2 regions of the Halomonas sp. AOP25-F1-15 genome follow, and region 2 is predicted to be linked to the other one. Evidence: predicted binding sites of a transcription regulator. Region 2 holds the regulator's gene; the other holds the start of a gene.
The links. Region 2 encodes sigma-54, which starts transcription at its own class of promoters, with help from an activator protein. Its sites were predicted from a motif close to TGGCACNNNNNTTGCTNT; they were not measured.

Region 1 (6,942 bases), 260 kb from region 2:
CTCCGCCGCCTAGCGCACCGGTCACCGCAATTAAATCGCCCGCCTGAGCACCGCCACGAGTGAGCGCCTGACCTACTGGCACTTCGCCCATCACGGTAACGCCAATAGCCAGGGCGCCTGACGTGACATCGCCTCCGACCAACGTAGTGGCATGTTGCTCGCTAAGCGCGTGAAAGCCGCGCGCATAGTCGGCTAGCCATGTCTGGGTCGCGTCGTCGTCAGCAAACGAACGCTGATCAAAGCTCAATGCCATTAAGCACCAGCGCGACGTTGCGCCCATGGCCGCCAGGTCGCTAAGCGCTACGGCCAATGCACGATGGCCCACCGCAAATGCCGGCGCTTCGCGGGGAAAGTGTACGTCCACGACCGAGGTATCAACGCTAACGGCCAACCGCTGGCCTGCTTGCGGCACCAGTAGCGTGGCATCGTCGCCACATCCTAGTGCGACGCCATCAGACACCGAAGCCTCCTGCGACGGCATGAAATAGCGTTGAATCAAATCAAATTCGGCAAGCACAAAGGCCCCTTAAACGCATTGTCATACCGCTCACGTTCAGAGACGACGAGCGCTGACTTCGGCACTGCGCAAGCGAATTGCCAGCTTGTCCAGAATGCCGTTCACGTATTTATGGCCATCGGTGGCGCCAAATGACTTAGCCAGCTCAACGCCTTCATTAATCACGACACGATAAGGCACTTCCATACGTCGGGATAACTCGTAAGCCCCCAGCCTTAAAATCGCAAGTTCCACCGCATCCAGATCTTCCAGGCGGCGATCTAACAGCGGCGAAATATCACGGTCCAGCTCTGCTTTAAAACGCACCGTGTTGTGAAGCAGATCATGGAACAGAGCCTTGTCGGCGATTTCCATCACTTTCACCCAGTTTTCGTGATCTTCCAAGTCATCATCGGCAACCTGGCTTCGAAACTCGGCTTCAATGGTGGTGATGGACTTACCCGTCATGTGCCACTGATAAAGCCCTTGCACGGTTAACTCACGCGCGGCATGACGACTCTGCTGAGCGGCAGACGGTTTGCGCTCGCTCATTTAGAATCTCCTGGCGAAAGCGCCCGTAGCAAAGAGACCATTTCCATTGCCGCCATCGCCGCCTCAGTACCTTTATTGCCCGCTTTCGTACCCGCGCGTTCAATCGCTTGCTCGATGCTTTCAACGGTTAGCACGCCGTTGGCAATCGGGGTATCAAATTCAAGCTGAAGGTGGTTAATCGCGGTGTTGCAACCGCCTGCTACGTATTCGAAGTGAGGCGTTCCACCGCGAATCACCGCCCCTAGCGCAATCACCGCATCAGGCTTCATCACTGTCAGCACGCGCTTAACCGCCAGCGGCAGTTCCCAAGCGCCCGGCACGTGAACAATGTGAATATGCTCAGCGTCGACGCCATGACGCGTCAAGCTATCGATAGCACCTTCTACCAAGCTATCGACGATATGGTGGTTAAAACGGCCGACCACGATGACGTAACGGCCATCGACATCAACAAAAGTACCTTCAACTTGAGAGAGGGAGTGCATCAATTTATTCCTGCTGAGAAGTTGGCTCATACGCCGTGTCATTAGGGCCAAGACGCTCAACGACTTCGAGATCAAAGCCGGAAAGCGCGGAAAACTTCCACGGTGAACTAAGTAATCGCATTTTACCCACGCCTAAATAGCGCAGTATTTGCGAGCCAGTGCCGATAGTTAAGTAATTGCCGGCGCCGTCGGAGTCGCTGGTACGCGGCTGGCGAACGCGATCAAGAAAAATATCCAACTGATCCTTCAAATCCTGATGCGGCCTTCCGTCATCGATCAACACAAATACGCCGGGTGCTGAGCCGGCAATCTCTTCCAGTGCGCCGTGCGCATCCCAGCGGCACTGCTCACCTTTCATCAATCCCATCACATCGCGTAGCGTATCGGTCAGATGCACGCGAACCGTGGTGACCTCCTCGGCGCTAGGCTGGCCATTCACTAGCGCCAAATGATGAGCGCCCTGAATGCGATCACGGAATACATGCAACTCAAGATCACCGTGAGAAGTCGTCACAGAAGACGCTTCAATATGATCGACGGTCTGCTCATTGACGATACGATAATGGATCAAGTCTGCAATCGTACCGATTTTAATATCGTGTTTCTCAGCAAACGCTTCAAGCTCTGGGCGGCGCGCCATACTGCCGTCATCATTCATGATTTCACAGATGACGCCGCTGGGGTCAAATCCCGCCAGCGCCGCTAAGTCACAGGCGGCTTCTGTGTGCCCTGCACGACGCAGCACGCCTCCCGGTTCGGCCATCAGCGGAAAAATATGCCCCGGCTGAACAATATCGGACGGTTTGGCATGCGTGGCCACGGCGGCCTGTACGGTACGCGCACGATCGGCAGCGGAAATGCCGGTAGTGACGCCTTCAGTCGCTTCAATCGAAAGCGTAAACTTGGTGCCAAAACCAGAGCCGTTATCGCGCACCATTAGCGGCAAATTAAGTTGCTCGCAGCGGGCTCGTGTCATTGGCATACAGATAAGACCGCAGGCAAAACGGGCCATGAAGTTGATATGCTCGGCCTGCACCTTTTCGGCGGCCATAATGATATCACCTTCGTTTTCGCGATCCTCATCGTCCATGAGAATCACCATTTTGCCTTGGCGGATATCGTCCACCAGCTCAGCGATAGGGGATAGCCCCCTAGAGGAGGAGTGCGCCATGGAATCTCCAAAAAATGTTGTCGCGAAAGGTGCTCGCGTTTGCTGCGATTTCGCGCGTCAGGGTACCTTGGTATCGTCACTGGCGCTAGTCGGCTGAGGGGAAGCGATAATGCGCCAGTCGCGCCCCACCGCCCGCATATCATGAATGGTTAAACGCCGCTGATCGGCCATACGGGAAAGCCCGGGCAGCGCAAACAGTGGCCGCGCTTCACCTCCTAACAGGGTCGGCGCCACAAACAGCTGCAGCTCGTCGACCAGCTCAGCATCAAGCATGGCCCCCGCGAGCGTCGCGCCAGTTTCTACCAGCAGTTCATTAATCTGTTCATTTTCAGCTAGCCACTGCAGCATTAAAGCGAGGTCGATACGGCCGTCGCTACCGGCTGGCAATACGTGAACCTCAGCGCCCGCCTGAGTTAGCCGTTCGCGCTTTTCAGCCAAGTGCTCTGGCGTGGTGATCACCAGGGTGCGCCCGGGTTCGTTCAAACAGGCTGCGGCTAATGGCAAGCGCAGTCGAGTGTCTAAAATAACCCGTAGAGGCTGCCGACGAACCACGTCGTCAGCATTATCGAGCTGGAGCTGTTCAGCGCGAAGCGTAAGTCGCGGGTCGTCCATAATCATCGACTCAACGCCACTCAATATCGCGCTAGACCGCGCGCGCAGTCGCTGCACTTGGCAGCGCGCCTCTGGCCCGGTAATCCACTGCGACTCCCCTGACCCCATCGCCGTACGGCCATCTAAACTCATCGCCATCTTCAAGCGCACAAAGGGCCGCTGAGCTGTCATTCGGGCAATAAAACCAGGATTCAACGCGCGCGCTTCGCTCTCTAGCAAACCCACCGCGACGTCAATGCCTGCCGCTTCTAATCGCTGTAGACCTTGGCCACTGACCTGAGGATTGGGATCGACCATCGCAACAACGACGCGGGCCACGTTGGCCACCACGAGCGCCTGGGCGCAGGGTCCTGTGCGACCGGTGTGCGAACAGGGCTCCAACGTCACATATGCCGTCGCGCCTTGGGCACGTTTACCTGCGGCGTTTAAGGCATGGATTTCCGCGTGGGGTTCTCCGGCACGCAGATGAAAACCTTCGCCAACGACCTGTTCATCTTTAACGATCACACAGCCAACCCGCGGATTAGGATCGGTCGTGTAAAGCCCTTTATTTGCCAGCTGTAGCGCCCGCGCCATATAGCGGTGATCGGCTTGACTAAAAACGGCACTCATTTCAACGGCTCGCTGCCGTCGCTGGGCTTAGAGGATGGCTCTTGAGATGGCTCTTGAGACAACCGATCAATCTCCGCGCGAAACTCGTCCAAATCTTGAAACTTACGGTATACCGAGGCGAAACGGATATAGGCCACATGATCCAGCGTTTTCAGCGCCAGCATGACTGACTCACCGATATCGCGGGCGTTGACTTCGCGATCACCCCGCGCGCGCAGGGTTTGACGAATGCGCTCCACCGCCGCTTCAATGGCTTCTGCGCTGACCGGACGCTTCTCTAGCGCACGCAGTATACCGGCCCGCAGTTTGGCCTCATTAAAGCTTTCTCGCGAACCGTCGGATTTCACTACCCGCGGCATAACGAGTTCAGCCGTTTCGTAGGTGGTAAATCGCTCTTGGCAACTCGCACACTGGCGCCGACGGCGTACTTGGTCGCCATCGGCTACTAACCGCGAATCGGTCACTCGAGTATCGTTTGCACCACAAAAAGGGCAATGCATGGCGGTCAACCTATTGTCAGCTCGTGTCAGCGGGCCCACGAGTTAGCGTTTAAACGCGGTATCTACCTCGCATTGTAGCGATTTGGCACACAAGCTGCAGCGTTTGTAGCAGATTGTTTATCAGGAGTCCGTCATGCCCCCCTTTGAGCAGACCGTCCACGACTACCTCAGCCATCTTTACGGCCCTAGAGCTTGCGAGGTCCAGCGTCGTTTAAACCAGCATATTACCCACTTCCTGTCACTTGCCCCATTTTCGTTTACGGGCATCGACATTAAACCTAAGAATGCACCATCTTGGAGCGAGAAAGATCAGTGGGTGATCAGCTATGGCGACTCTATTATTGAGGAAGACCTGCCACCGTTGGCCGTGCTCAGCGACTTTCTCCAGGCGCGGTTAGGCGAGCGTATCAGCGGAGTGCACGTACTGCCTTTTTTCCCGTGGAGCAGTGACGACGGCTTCTCCGTCATCCACTACCGGGAAGTCAATACTGACCTGGGCGACTGGTCACATATTCGCGAGCTCGCCAGCCATTATGATTTGATGGCCGATTTAGTGCTCAATCACGTCTCGCGAGAATCGCTGTGGTGCGTAGATTATCTTAGCGGTAGCCTGCCCGGCCGCGACTACTTTATTGACGTTGATCCCAGTACCGATGTGTCTCAGGTAGTGCGCCCCCGTAGCAGCCCTCTGCTAGTGCCAATATCAACCCGTCGCGGCACGCGCTATCTGTGGGCAACATTTTCCGAAGACCAGCTTGATCTGAATTTTGAAAACCCGGACGTGCTGTTAGAATTCGTGGGTATTTTGCTGTTCTACCTGGAGCAAGGCACGCGGATTGTGCGCTTGGATGCGGTGGCCTTCTTATGGAAGCGGCTGGGTACCGCGTGTATTCATTTGCCAGAAACGCATACCGTGGTGCGCCTACTACGGGCCATAGTGGATCACGTCGCCCCCGGCACGCTACTCGTTACCGAAACCAACGTTCCTCATCAGGAGAACATCAGCTATTTCGGGCTGGAACGACTCCCCGAAGGCGAGCCCGATGAGGCGCATATGGTTTACCAGTTTGCGTTACCGCCGTTATTGCTACACACCTTAACTCGGGGCGAGACCCATACGCTGCAAACATGGCTAACGAGCCTACCCATCCTCCCCGATCACTGCACTTACCTGAACTTTACCGCTAGCCACGACGGCATTGGCGTACGTCCGCTGGAAGGGCTACTGCCTGATCATGAACGTGATGCACTGTTGGAACTCATGCATCGTTTTGGTGGCTTTGTCAGCATGCGCAGCAATCCTGATGGCAGCGATACGCCCTATGAGATTAATATTACCTGGTTCGAAGCCATGCGCGGCACCCGCCGTGGCCCTGACCCTTGGCAGATAGCCCGGTTTATATGCAGCCAAGCGATTATGCTGAGCTTACAAGGGATTCCTGCGCTGTATATCCACACACTAACGGGCACGCTCAACGATGTAGAAGGCGTGGAACGCAGCGGCCGCTTGCGCTCGATTAACCGTCGCCGCTGGCAGCGTAGCGAACTTGATCTACTGCTAGACAGCCCCTCCACGCCCACCCACGATGTTTTTCACGCCTTAAGTCGGCTGCTGGGTCAGCGCCGCCAAGAGCCCTGCTTTCACCCTACTGCCGCACAGCGAACCTTGGCATCCGCGCCTGAGCTGCTCGCCGTGGAACGTGGCCCGCTTGCGGATGGGCGGCGCCTGCTAGCGCTGTATAACGTGACCGATACGCCGTTTGCGCTAGAAAATGGCGGTGATGCCATCATACAGGCGCTAGGTAGGCATACTTGGCAAGCACTTGATCTCGATAATCCCTGGAATGTTGAGGGCGCTCTTTCTCCTTATGCGGTACGCTGGCTAGTAGCCTACAACTAAGGATATAACCAAACGTGCGCTTACATTACCAACCCATCATCAGTGGCATGTTATTACTTGCAGGGCTTGGAAGCACAGCTATTGGCTATGCCGACGACCTTCCTGCACCGATACAGTCTCTCGCTGACCAAGGCTTCGAGATCCACGGGCAGTTTGATTCGCCGGGCGATTTACGCGGCTATGGCGTGACGAGGCAGGGCCAGGAAATGGCTGCCTACTTAACCCCTGACGGGGAACACGTCATTGTCGGCACGCTAATGGATAGTGAAGGCAATGACCTCACTGATGCGCAGCTGGATGAACATGTACGCGCACCGCTAGAAGCACAAACTTGGCAGTTATTAGCACAGAGCCACTGGATTCAAGACGGTGACACTAACGCCCCCCGCGTGATTTACGTTTTCACCGATGCCAACTGCCCCTACTGCCGCCAGTTCTGGCAAAACGCTCGCCCCTGGGTAGAAGCCGGCGATGTGCAGTTGCGCCATATCATGGTGGGCATTTTAGCCCCTGACAGCCCGGGTAAAGCCGCCGCTATTTTAGGTGCCGACGATCCCGCTGCCACGCTGAAGGCACATGAAAGTGGTCAGCAAAGCGTTGAAGCAAGCGCCCAG
Region 2 (6,942 bases):
GAGTTTACGATCGCTGGTAATCTGGAGCGGATGTTCGCGGGCCTAGTGGGCATTGGTGATGATACCGATACCCGTGGCAGCGTGCACACGGGTAGCTGGTTGATTGATGCGATGACAGTAGCCGGTAACTAATCGGCGTAAATGGCTACTGATCTTCCTCAAAGCGAGCCTCGAACAGCGCTTGAATCGCATCAAGCGCCTGTTCTGCGTCGTCGCCCTCGGCGTGTATAGCTAGCTCAGTACCGCACGGGGCGGCGAGCATTAATAACGACATAATATTAGCGGCATCGGCAGCCTGCTGCTGCTTATAGACACGTATATTAGCCGTGAACTGTTGGCCGCATTTAACTAGTTTCGTCGCCGCGCGGGCATGTAGTCCGCGTTGATTGGTGAGTGTGAGTGTTCTTTCTGGCACCCTGGTTCCTTTTCGCCGAGTGGTGTCATTAATCAATAGACGTGCTTAAGTCGTTGGTAATTGATCGCTGGTCGAGGAGAGACTGGTCAACGGCGTTGGGGGCTGTTCGCTCAGCGTATATTGCAGGCCTAGCTCTCGGTGGCGCAATTGAACTTCGCCCACACGAGCCGCTAAGCTTTTTGCTAGCTGCTCCACCATATAGACAGAGCGATGTTGACCACCGGTGCAGCCAATAGCAACGGTCATGTAGCTACGTTGGCTATTCTGATAAGCCGGTAACCAGCGCTCAAGCCATGCCTGGATATCGTTACTCATGGCATCCACAACGGGATAGCCTTTTAAGAAGGCAACGATGTTGGCGTCACGGCCTGTCGATTGTCGCAGCGTTGGGTCCCAGTAAGGATTGGGCAGGCAGCGCACGTCGAAGACGAGGTCAGCATCCAAGGGTACCCCACGCTTATAACCGAACGATTCAAACGTCAACGTCAACTGGTCGCACTGCTGGTGAGCCACCTGGTCAGTAATCCGGCGGCGTAGGTCGTGTACTGACAGTCGCGATGTGTCGATCAATAGATCGGCTAGATCACGTATGTCATGCAGGGTCTCTTCTTCTTTATTGATAGCCTCTTCAAGGGTCATTTCACTATTGCGCGTCAACGGATGTCGGCGGCGTGTGGCGGAGTAACGCTCTAGAAGAATTCGGGCATCAGTGGTTAGGTAGATAACTTGGAAATCAATGGTGCGCTGGCGCAACTCTTGTAATAGCGAGGGCAGGCGTTCAAGAGCCCCCGGTAAGTTGCGTGCATCAATGCTGACCGCCAGATGGGTACGATCACTCTGGTCGCGTAATTCGTCGACCAGTGACCCCAGCAGCATGACGGGAAGGTTATCAATCGCGTAGTAGCCTAGGTCTTCCAACGCCTGTAAGGCGATAGATTTGCCAGACCCAGAACGACCGCTAATGATGACCAGTTGCATAGAGTTTCTCTTCGCGTTAATCCAACGGCTTAAATAGGGACTTGATGGTCATTGATTGTCGCTTAATCCGCTGAATGCTCACGAATTTTAGCTGTAATGAGGTCGAGTAGTTCGCGCTGACTGCCTGCTTTGCGTAGCCGCTGGCGAGTATCCGCATCATTCATGATGGTGGCTACTTGGCCTAGCAAAGAGAGGTGTGTGTCATCCGCTTGTTCCGGTACGAGCAGCACAAACACTAGATCAACGGGGTCGCCGTCGATAGCATCAAAATCAATCGCTTCTGAGAGTTTTAAAAAACCAGCAATAGGCGTAGAGCAGTGAGGGCTGCGGGCATGTGGAATAGCCACGCCGTTACCAATCCCTGTGCTACCTAAGCGTTCTCGGCCGATTAAGCGACTGAACACTTCTTGGCTATCTAAACTGGGCGTATTTTGGGCGATAAAGGTGCTGAAAAATTCCAGCACCCTTTTTTTGCTGCCCCCAGGGACGTCGAAAAGAACGCGCTCTGGGGGGAGTATGGTTTCCAACGTCATTGAATTAACGCACACCTGCGCCTTGGGCGCGAGCTTGTGCTTTTTCCTTATGTTTAACGAGTTGACGATCAATTTTGTCCGCTAGCGCATCGATAGCGGCATACATATCACTGTCTAGGGCTTCTGCATGTAAGTCAGCGCCTGCTGCATGCAGTGTGCAGGCTGCCTGTTGGCGTTCTTTCTCCACCGATAGGGTGACCTGCACAGTGGTTATATTGTCGTAATGACGCTCAACACGTTCAAGCTTTTCATTAACATAGTCACGCAAGGCGTCAGTCAGTTCTACGTGATGACCAGTGATATTTACTTGCATTGACGTACTCCTTATCTATCGGACTGTACTTAGGAACCGTGCTTAGGAACCGTACTTAGGGACTGTACTTAGTACTTAGATATGTAGCCCTTTTGATTGTAACCCTTTTTGCCCCGTTGCAAAGCCCTTGTCGAGAGTTTCGCTGCAACCTGGCAGATCCTAGCGCAAACGGCGCCGCTCACTGGAAGAGGGAATGCCCATGGCTTCACGATATTTGGCTACCGTACGCCTTGCAACTTGAATGCCACCTTCTTCTAATAATGTCACTAAGCGGCTATCAGAAAGCGGTTTGCTGGGCGCTTCTTCGTGAACCAGCTTTTTCAGGCGGGCGCGGATCGCGGTACTGGAGTGGCTGTCGCCATCCTGGCCACTCACTTGGCTAGAGAAAAAGTATTTCAGCTCGAACACGCCACGCGGCGTATGAATATATTTCTGCGTTGTCACCCGTGAAATCGTTGATTCATGCATTTCAACGGCTGCGGCTATATCGGCCAAAATCAGCGGTTTCATGGATTCTTCGCCATGTTCGAGAAAGCCGATTTGACGGGTAATGATTTCACGGCCCACTCGCAGCAGCGTGTCGTTACGACTCGAAAGGCTTTTAATTAACCAGCGCGCTTCCTGCAGGTGTTCTTTCAAAAACTGATTATCCTGACTTTTGTCCGCACGCTTTATCAGGCTGGCGTAATCAGGTTGGATTCTTAACCGAGGCAGGGCGTCCTGATTGAGCTCTAAATGCCAGCCTTCATTATCATGACGCACCACCAGGTCGGGCGTGATGTAGCTGTCGTTGGTCACGCCATAAGCGCTGCCTGGGCGTGGATCTAGGCTGCGAATTAGCTGGATGACATCGGCTAGCTGCTCGTCATCGAGTCCTAAGCGTCGCTTGAGTAAGCGCATGTCATCTTTGCTGAGCGCTTCAAGAAACTGACGCACTAGCCTACGAGCAGGCACTAGCAGTGGCGTATCATCTGGCAGGGCGGCGAGCTGCAGCATCAAGCATTCACGCAGGTCGCGGGCAAAAATACCGGTGGGCTCGAATTGCTGCAGTTTTAATAATGTCGTTTCGACTTCGCGCTGGCTAAGGCTATCAATGCCCTGGGCGCGTAGCCCTTCACGAATATCATTAAGCGGCTGGGTCAAATAGCCGTTGGCATCTAGTGCATCAATGAGGCTCTCGGAAACCAGCTGTTCACGCACACTAAAATCGGTCATGGCGAGTTGCCACAATAGGTGGCCATGAAGGCTCTGTTCGGCAGCCTGGCGCTCAAAATCAGGGCCCTCGCTGCTGCTGCCAGTGCCGCCAATGTCTTGATAGGTGTCCGACCAGTCGCTATCAACGGAAAGCTCGGTGGGAATGCTCTCTGACCACTCCTCCTCTTTAGGCTCGCTTACGGCCTCTTCACCGAACTCATCTTCCTGTTCCAGCATGGGGTTGGCATCTAAGGCCTGCTGAATTTCCTGACGAAGATCCAGAGTCGATAGCTGCAGCAGGGCGATAGCCTGCTGCAGCTGAGGTGTCATGGTCAGCTGTGTCCCAATGCGCAGTTGAAGAGAAGCTTTCATGACCATTTGAGAACCACTCGTTAATCGGAATGCTTTACCCTAGTGCGAGTGGGAGCTGGGTGCAAGTGCAATAAGCATGCCATTGGTAGTTAAAGCGTTATAAGGCGGGATTTATGGGCAAAAATAAGCCTACAGACGAAAATCTGCGCCCAGATAAACATCCCTGACTTGCTGGTTAGTGAGGATAGATGCCGGGGGGCCGCTGGCGATGATATGGCCATCGCCGACAATATAAGCGATATCGCAAATGTCCAGCGTTTCACGGACGTTATGGTCGGTAATCAGAACGCCAATGTGGCGCTGTTTCAGCGCGCGAATGATGGTTTTAATCTCGCCCACTGAAATGGGGTCAACCCCGGCAAAGGGCTCATCTAGCAAGATGAAGGCGGGTTCGGTCGCTAGCGAGCGGGCAATTTCTACACGGCGACGCTCTCCCCCTGAGAGGCTCATGCCTAGGTTGTCGCGAATATGGGTGATATGGAAATCTTCAAGCAGAGCCTCCAGGCGCTCTTCGCGACCTGGGCGGTCGAGCTCTTTGCGCGTTTCTAATATCGCCATAATGTTATCGGCAACCGATAATTTGCGAAAAATAGACGCTTCTTGGGGCAGGTAGCCAATGCCTGCCGCTGCGCGCTCATGCATCGGAGCACGAGTTAAATCTAAGTCGTCAATACCCACTTTGCCGGCGTCAGATTTGACCAGCCCGACAATCATATAAAACGACGTGGTTTTGCCCGCGCCGTTAGGGCCGAGTAAGCCAACGACGCTGCCTTGGGAGATTTCCAAGTTAATATCTTTAACCACTCGGCGGCGTTTGTAACTTTTTGCCAAGTGGTGGGCATATAGTGTTTTTATCGGCGCATTGTCAGCAGTTGCCATCGATAGACTCTCTATTGTTCAGGCTGAATAGTCATGCGTATACGCTGCGGCTCGCTACCTTCAACGTCTGAGCGCGCTTGAATCACTTCACGGTCGATGAAATATTCAAGCCGACCTCCGGTAAATTTGTCGTCCTGCTGTGTCAATTCAGCTTGATCAACGAGCTCCACTCGGCGTTCGGCGACGTGATAAATAATCCGCCGAGCCCAGCCTTCCGTCGGGCCTTCTTGCCCTTCGGCCTGATGGCGCAAATAAGCACGCTCACCGGTCGACGTTGCCCGTGAAAGCTCGCCCGCCTCATTGCGTTGAATTTCCACTCGTTCGCCGCGCAGCTGCATTTCGCCCTGGCGAATATTGACATCCCCGGTGTAGACGGCGGTGCCCGCGCGCTGATCAAGATCTAGGCGGTCGGCTTCGACCTCCACGGGGGCCTGTTGTGAAGACGAGCTGGTTTGGGCTGCCGCGGATAGCGGCACGGCAAGCGCAAAAAGGGCGGTGTAGATAAGTGCTTTCATGGCGACTCCTGTTAGCGTTGTGTGGCCGGTGGATGAGTGCCGCGCACACCGTCAGATAAGCGGACCTGGCTATCGTTTAACCATACATCCATATGTGAAGCATTCATTTGCTGGGGCGGCTGTTGCAGTAATACCGGTGCCTCGCTCCATGCATGTTGAGTGAGGCCATCATAGTGCAGTTCTTCAGTATCCAGCTGCCATCCTTCGTCTGGCGCAATAAGTCGCGCGGAGCCGGACATAACGAGGGACTGCGTATTGGTATTAAGCGTGCCCACATCGGCACTGGCTAGCCACTGGCGCTCATCGCTGTCATACAGGGTGGCCTGAGGGCTCTCAGACCAGGTTTCCCCGCTTTGCGGCGTATGGATGAGGCGCGGTGTTTTTAATGACTGCAAGACGTTACCGTTGTCGCCAAACAGAGTGATTTCAGCATCCTCCAGGACGTGCCCTGGCTCTTGGGCCTGCGCTTCTGGGTCGATAGCGGTTTTTTGAGGCCCGCCTGGGCCAAGCCACACCAATAGCACGCCCAAGGCGATAAAAAGCCCTGTTAATCCTAGGCGTGTTTTAAGATGCTTAAGCATTTATGTGCGGCCGTGCAAGTAAGTGTCGAGCACTGCGCTCCAGTGCCCTTGGGCTTCAAGCAGAGTATCGCAAATTTCGCGTACCGCGCCGTGCCCGCCAAGCCGTTCCGTTGTCCAGTCGGCATGAGTGTGCATATAGTCCGGCGCATTGGGGACGGTAATGCCGACACCACAGCGCTTGATAACCGATAGGTCGGGGAGATCATCGCCGCAATAGGCGACTTGCTCTAGCTCTATATCCAAACGCTGGCACAGGCCGCGCAAGGTGGCGAGCTTATCCTCGCAGCCTTGAAAGACATGGTCGATACCCAGCGCTGCGGCACGTTGACTAACCATGGGCGAATCGCGGCCAGTAATCAGCGCGACGTGGATGCCGACTCGCTTAAGCAGCTTTAGACCATGGCCATCCTGAGTATGAAAGGCTTTAATTTCGATGCCGTCAGCCTGAAAGTAAAGTCGACCATCGGTGAGTACGCCATCAACATCTAACGCCAATAGACGAACGCGGCGAAGTCGATCAAGTAGGGCTGCAGATAGGGTCATAAAGCCTCCATTCTTTTAAGAAGTCGCTAAATCTTGCGATAAATACGTTAAATAACGCCGCTAACAAGCAAGTCATGCATATGTAAGGCACCAACCGGGCGCTGTTGTTCATCAACCACCGCGAGTGCGGTAATTCGGCCCTCTTCCATAATGCGTACCGCCTCTGCTGCCAGTATGTCGGGGCCGATACGTTTACCTGGCCGAGTCATGACATCATCGACTAAGACGTCGCGTAAGTTGTGGTATTGATCCAGTGTGCGCCGCAGGTCGCCATCGGTATATACCCCGGCTAAACGACCGTCACTATCAACCACGCAGGTAAAGCCCAGCCCTTGGCGGGTAATTTCCAATAAAGCGTCGCGCAGCGGGCTGCCTAGCGGAATTTGCGGCAAGCGTGCGCCATCGTGCATAAGGTCTCTCACGCGCAGCAACAAGCGCTTGCCTAAGCTGCCACCCGGATGGGAAAGAGCGAAATCTTCTGCCGTAAAGCCTCGGGCTTCCAGCAGTGCTACGGCGAGCGCATCACCCAGCGCTAGGGCGGCAGTGGTCGAGCTAGTGGGGGCGAGATCCAGCGGGCATGCCTCGCGCTCAACGCCGCTATTTAGATGCGCATCAGCAT

Region 1: ACT3TF_RS04420 (sugar phosphorylase) is a predicted target of sigma-54. The motif match lies at 4,512-4,529, and genes of this name have one in related genera.

The regions. Positions count from the first base shown of each region.
Region 1 is NZ_JBQSXV010000002.1:224,706-231,647, reverse strand. Features, by position in the region: gene thiL (thiamine-phosphate kinase) at 1-517, opposite strand, end outside; gene nusB (transcription antitermination factor NusB) at 554-1,048, opposite strand; gene ribH (6,7-dimethyl-8-ribityllumazine synthase) at 1,045-1,533, opposite strand; gene ribBA (bifunctional 3,4-dihydroxy-2-butanone-4-phosphate synthase/GTP cyclohydrolase II) at 1,538-2,704, opposite strand; gene ribD (bifunctional diaminohydroxyphosphoribosylaminopyrimidine deaminase/5-amino-6-(5-phosphoribosylamino)uracil reductase RibD) at 2,762-3,928, opposite strand; gene nrdR (transcriptional regulator NrdR) at 3,925-4,428, opposite strand; gene ACT3TF_RS04420 (sugar phosphorylase) at 4,562-6,328, shown strand; gene dsbG (thiol:disulfide interchange protein DsbG) at 6,376-6,942, shown strand, end outside.
Region 2 is NZ_JBQSXV010000002.1:485,154-492,095, forward strand. Features, by position in the region: gene pmbA (metalloprotease PmbA) at 1-132, shown strand, start outside; gene ACT3TF_RS05525 (HPr family phosphocarrier protein) at 146-415, opposite strand; gene rapZ (RNase adapter RapZ) at 461-1,393, opposite strand; gene ACT3TF_RS05535 (PTS sugar transporter subunit IIA) at 1,456-1,926, opposite strand; gene hpf (ribosome hibernation-promoting factor, HPF/YfiA family) at 1,931-2,239, opposite strand; gene ACT3TF_RS05545 (RNA polymerase factor sigma-54) at 2,399-3,811, opposite strand; gene lptB (LPS export ABC transporter ATP-binding protein) at 3,935-4,684, opposite strand; gene lptA (lipopolysaccharide transport periplasmic protein LptA) at 4,696-5,199, opposite strand; gene lptC (LPS export ABC transporter periplasmic protein LptC) at 5,211-5,780, opposite strand; gene ACT3TF_RS05565 (KdsC family phosphatase) at 5,781-6,323, opposite strand; gene ACT3TF_RS05570 (KpsF/GutQ family sugar-phosphate isomerase) at 6,371-6,942, opposite strand, start outside.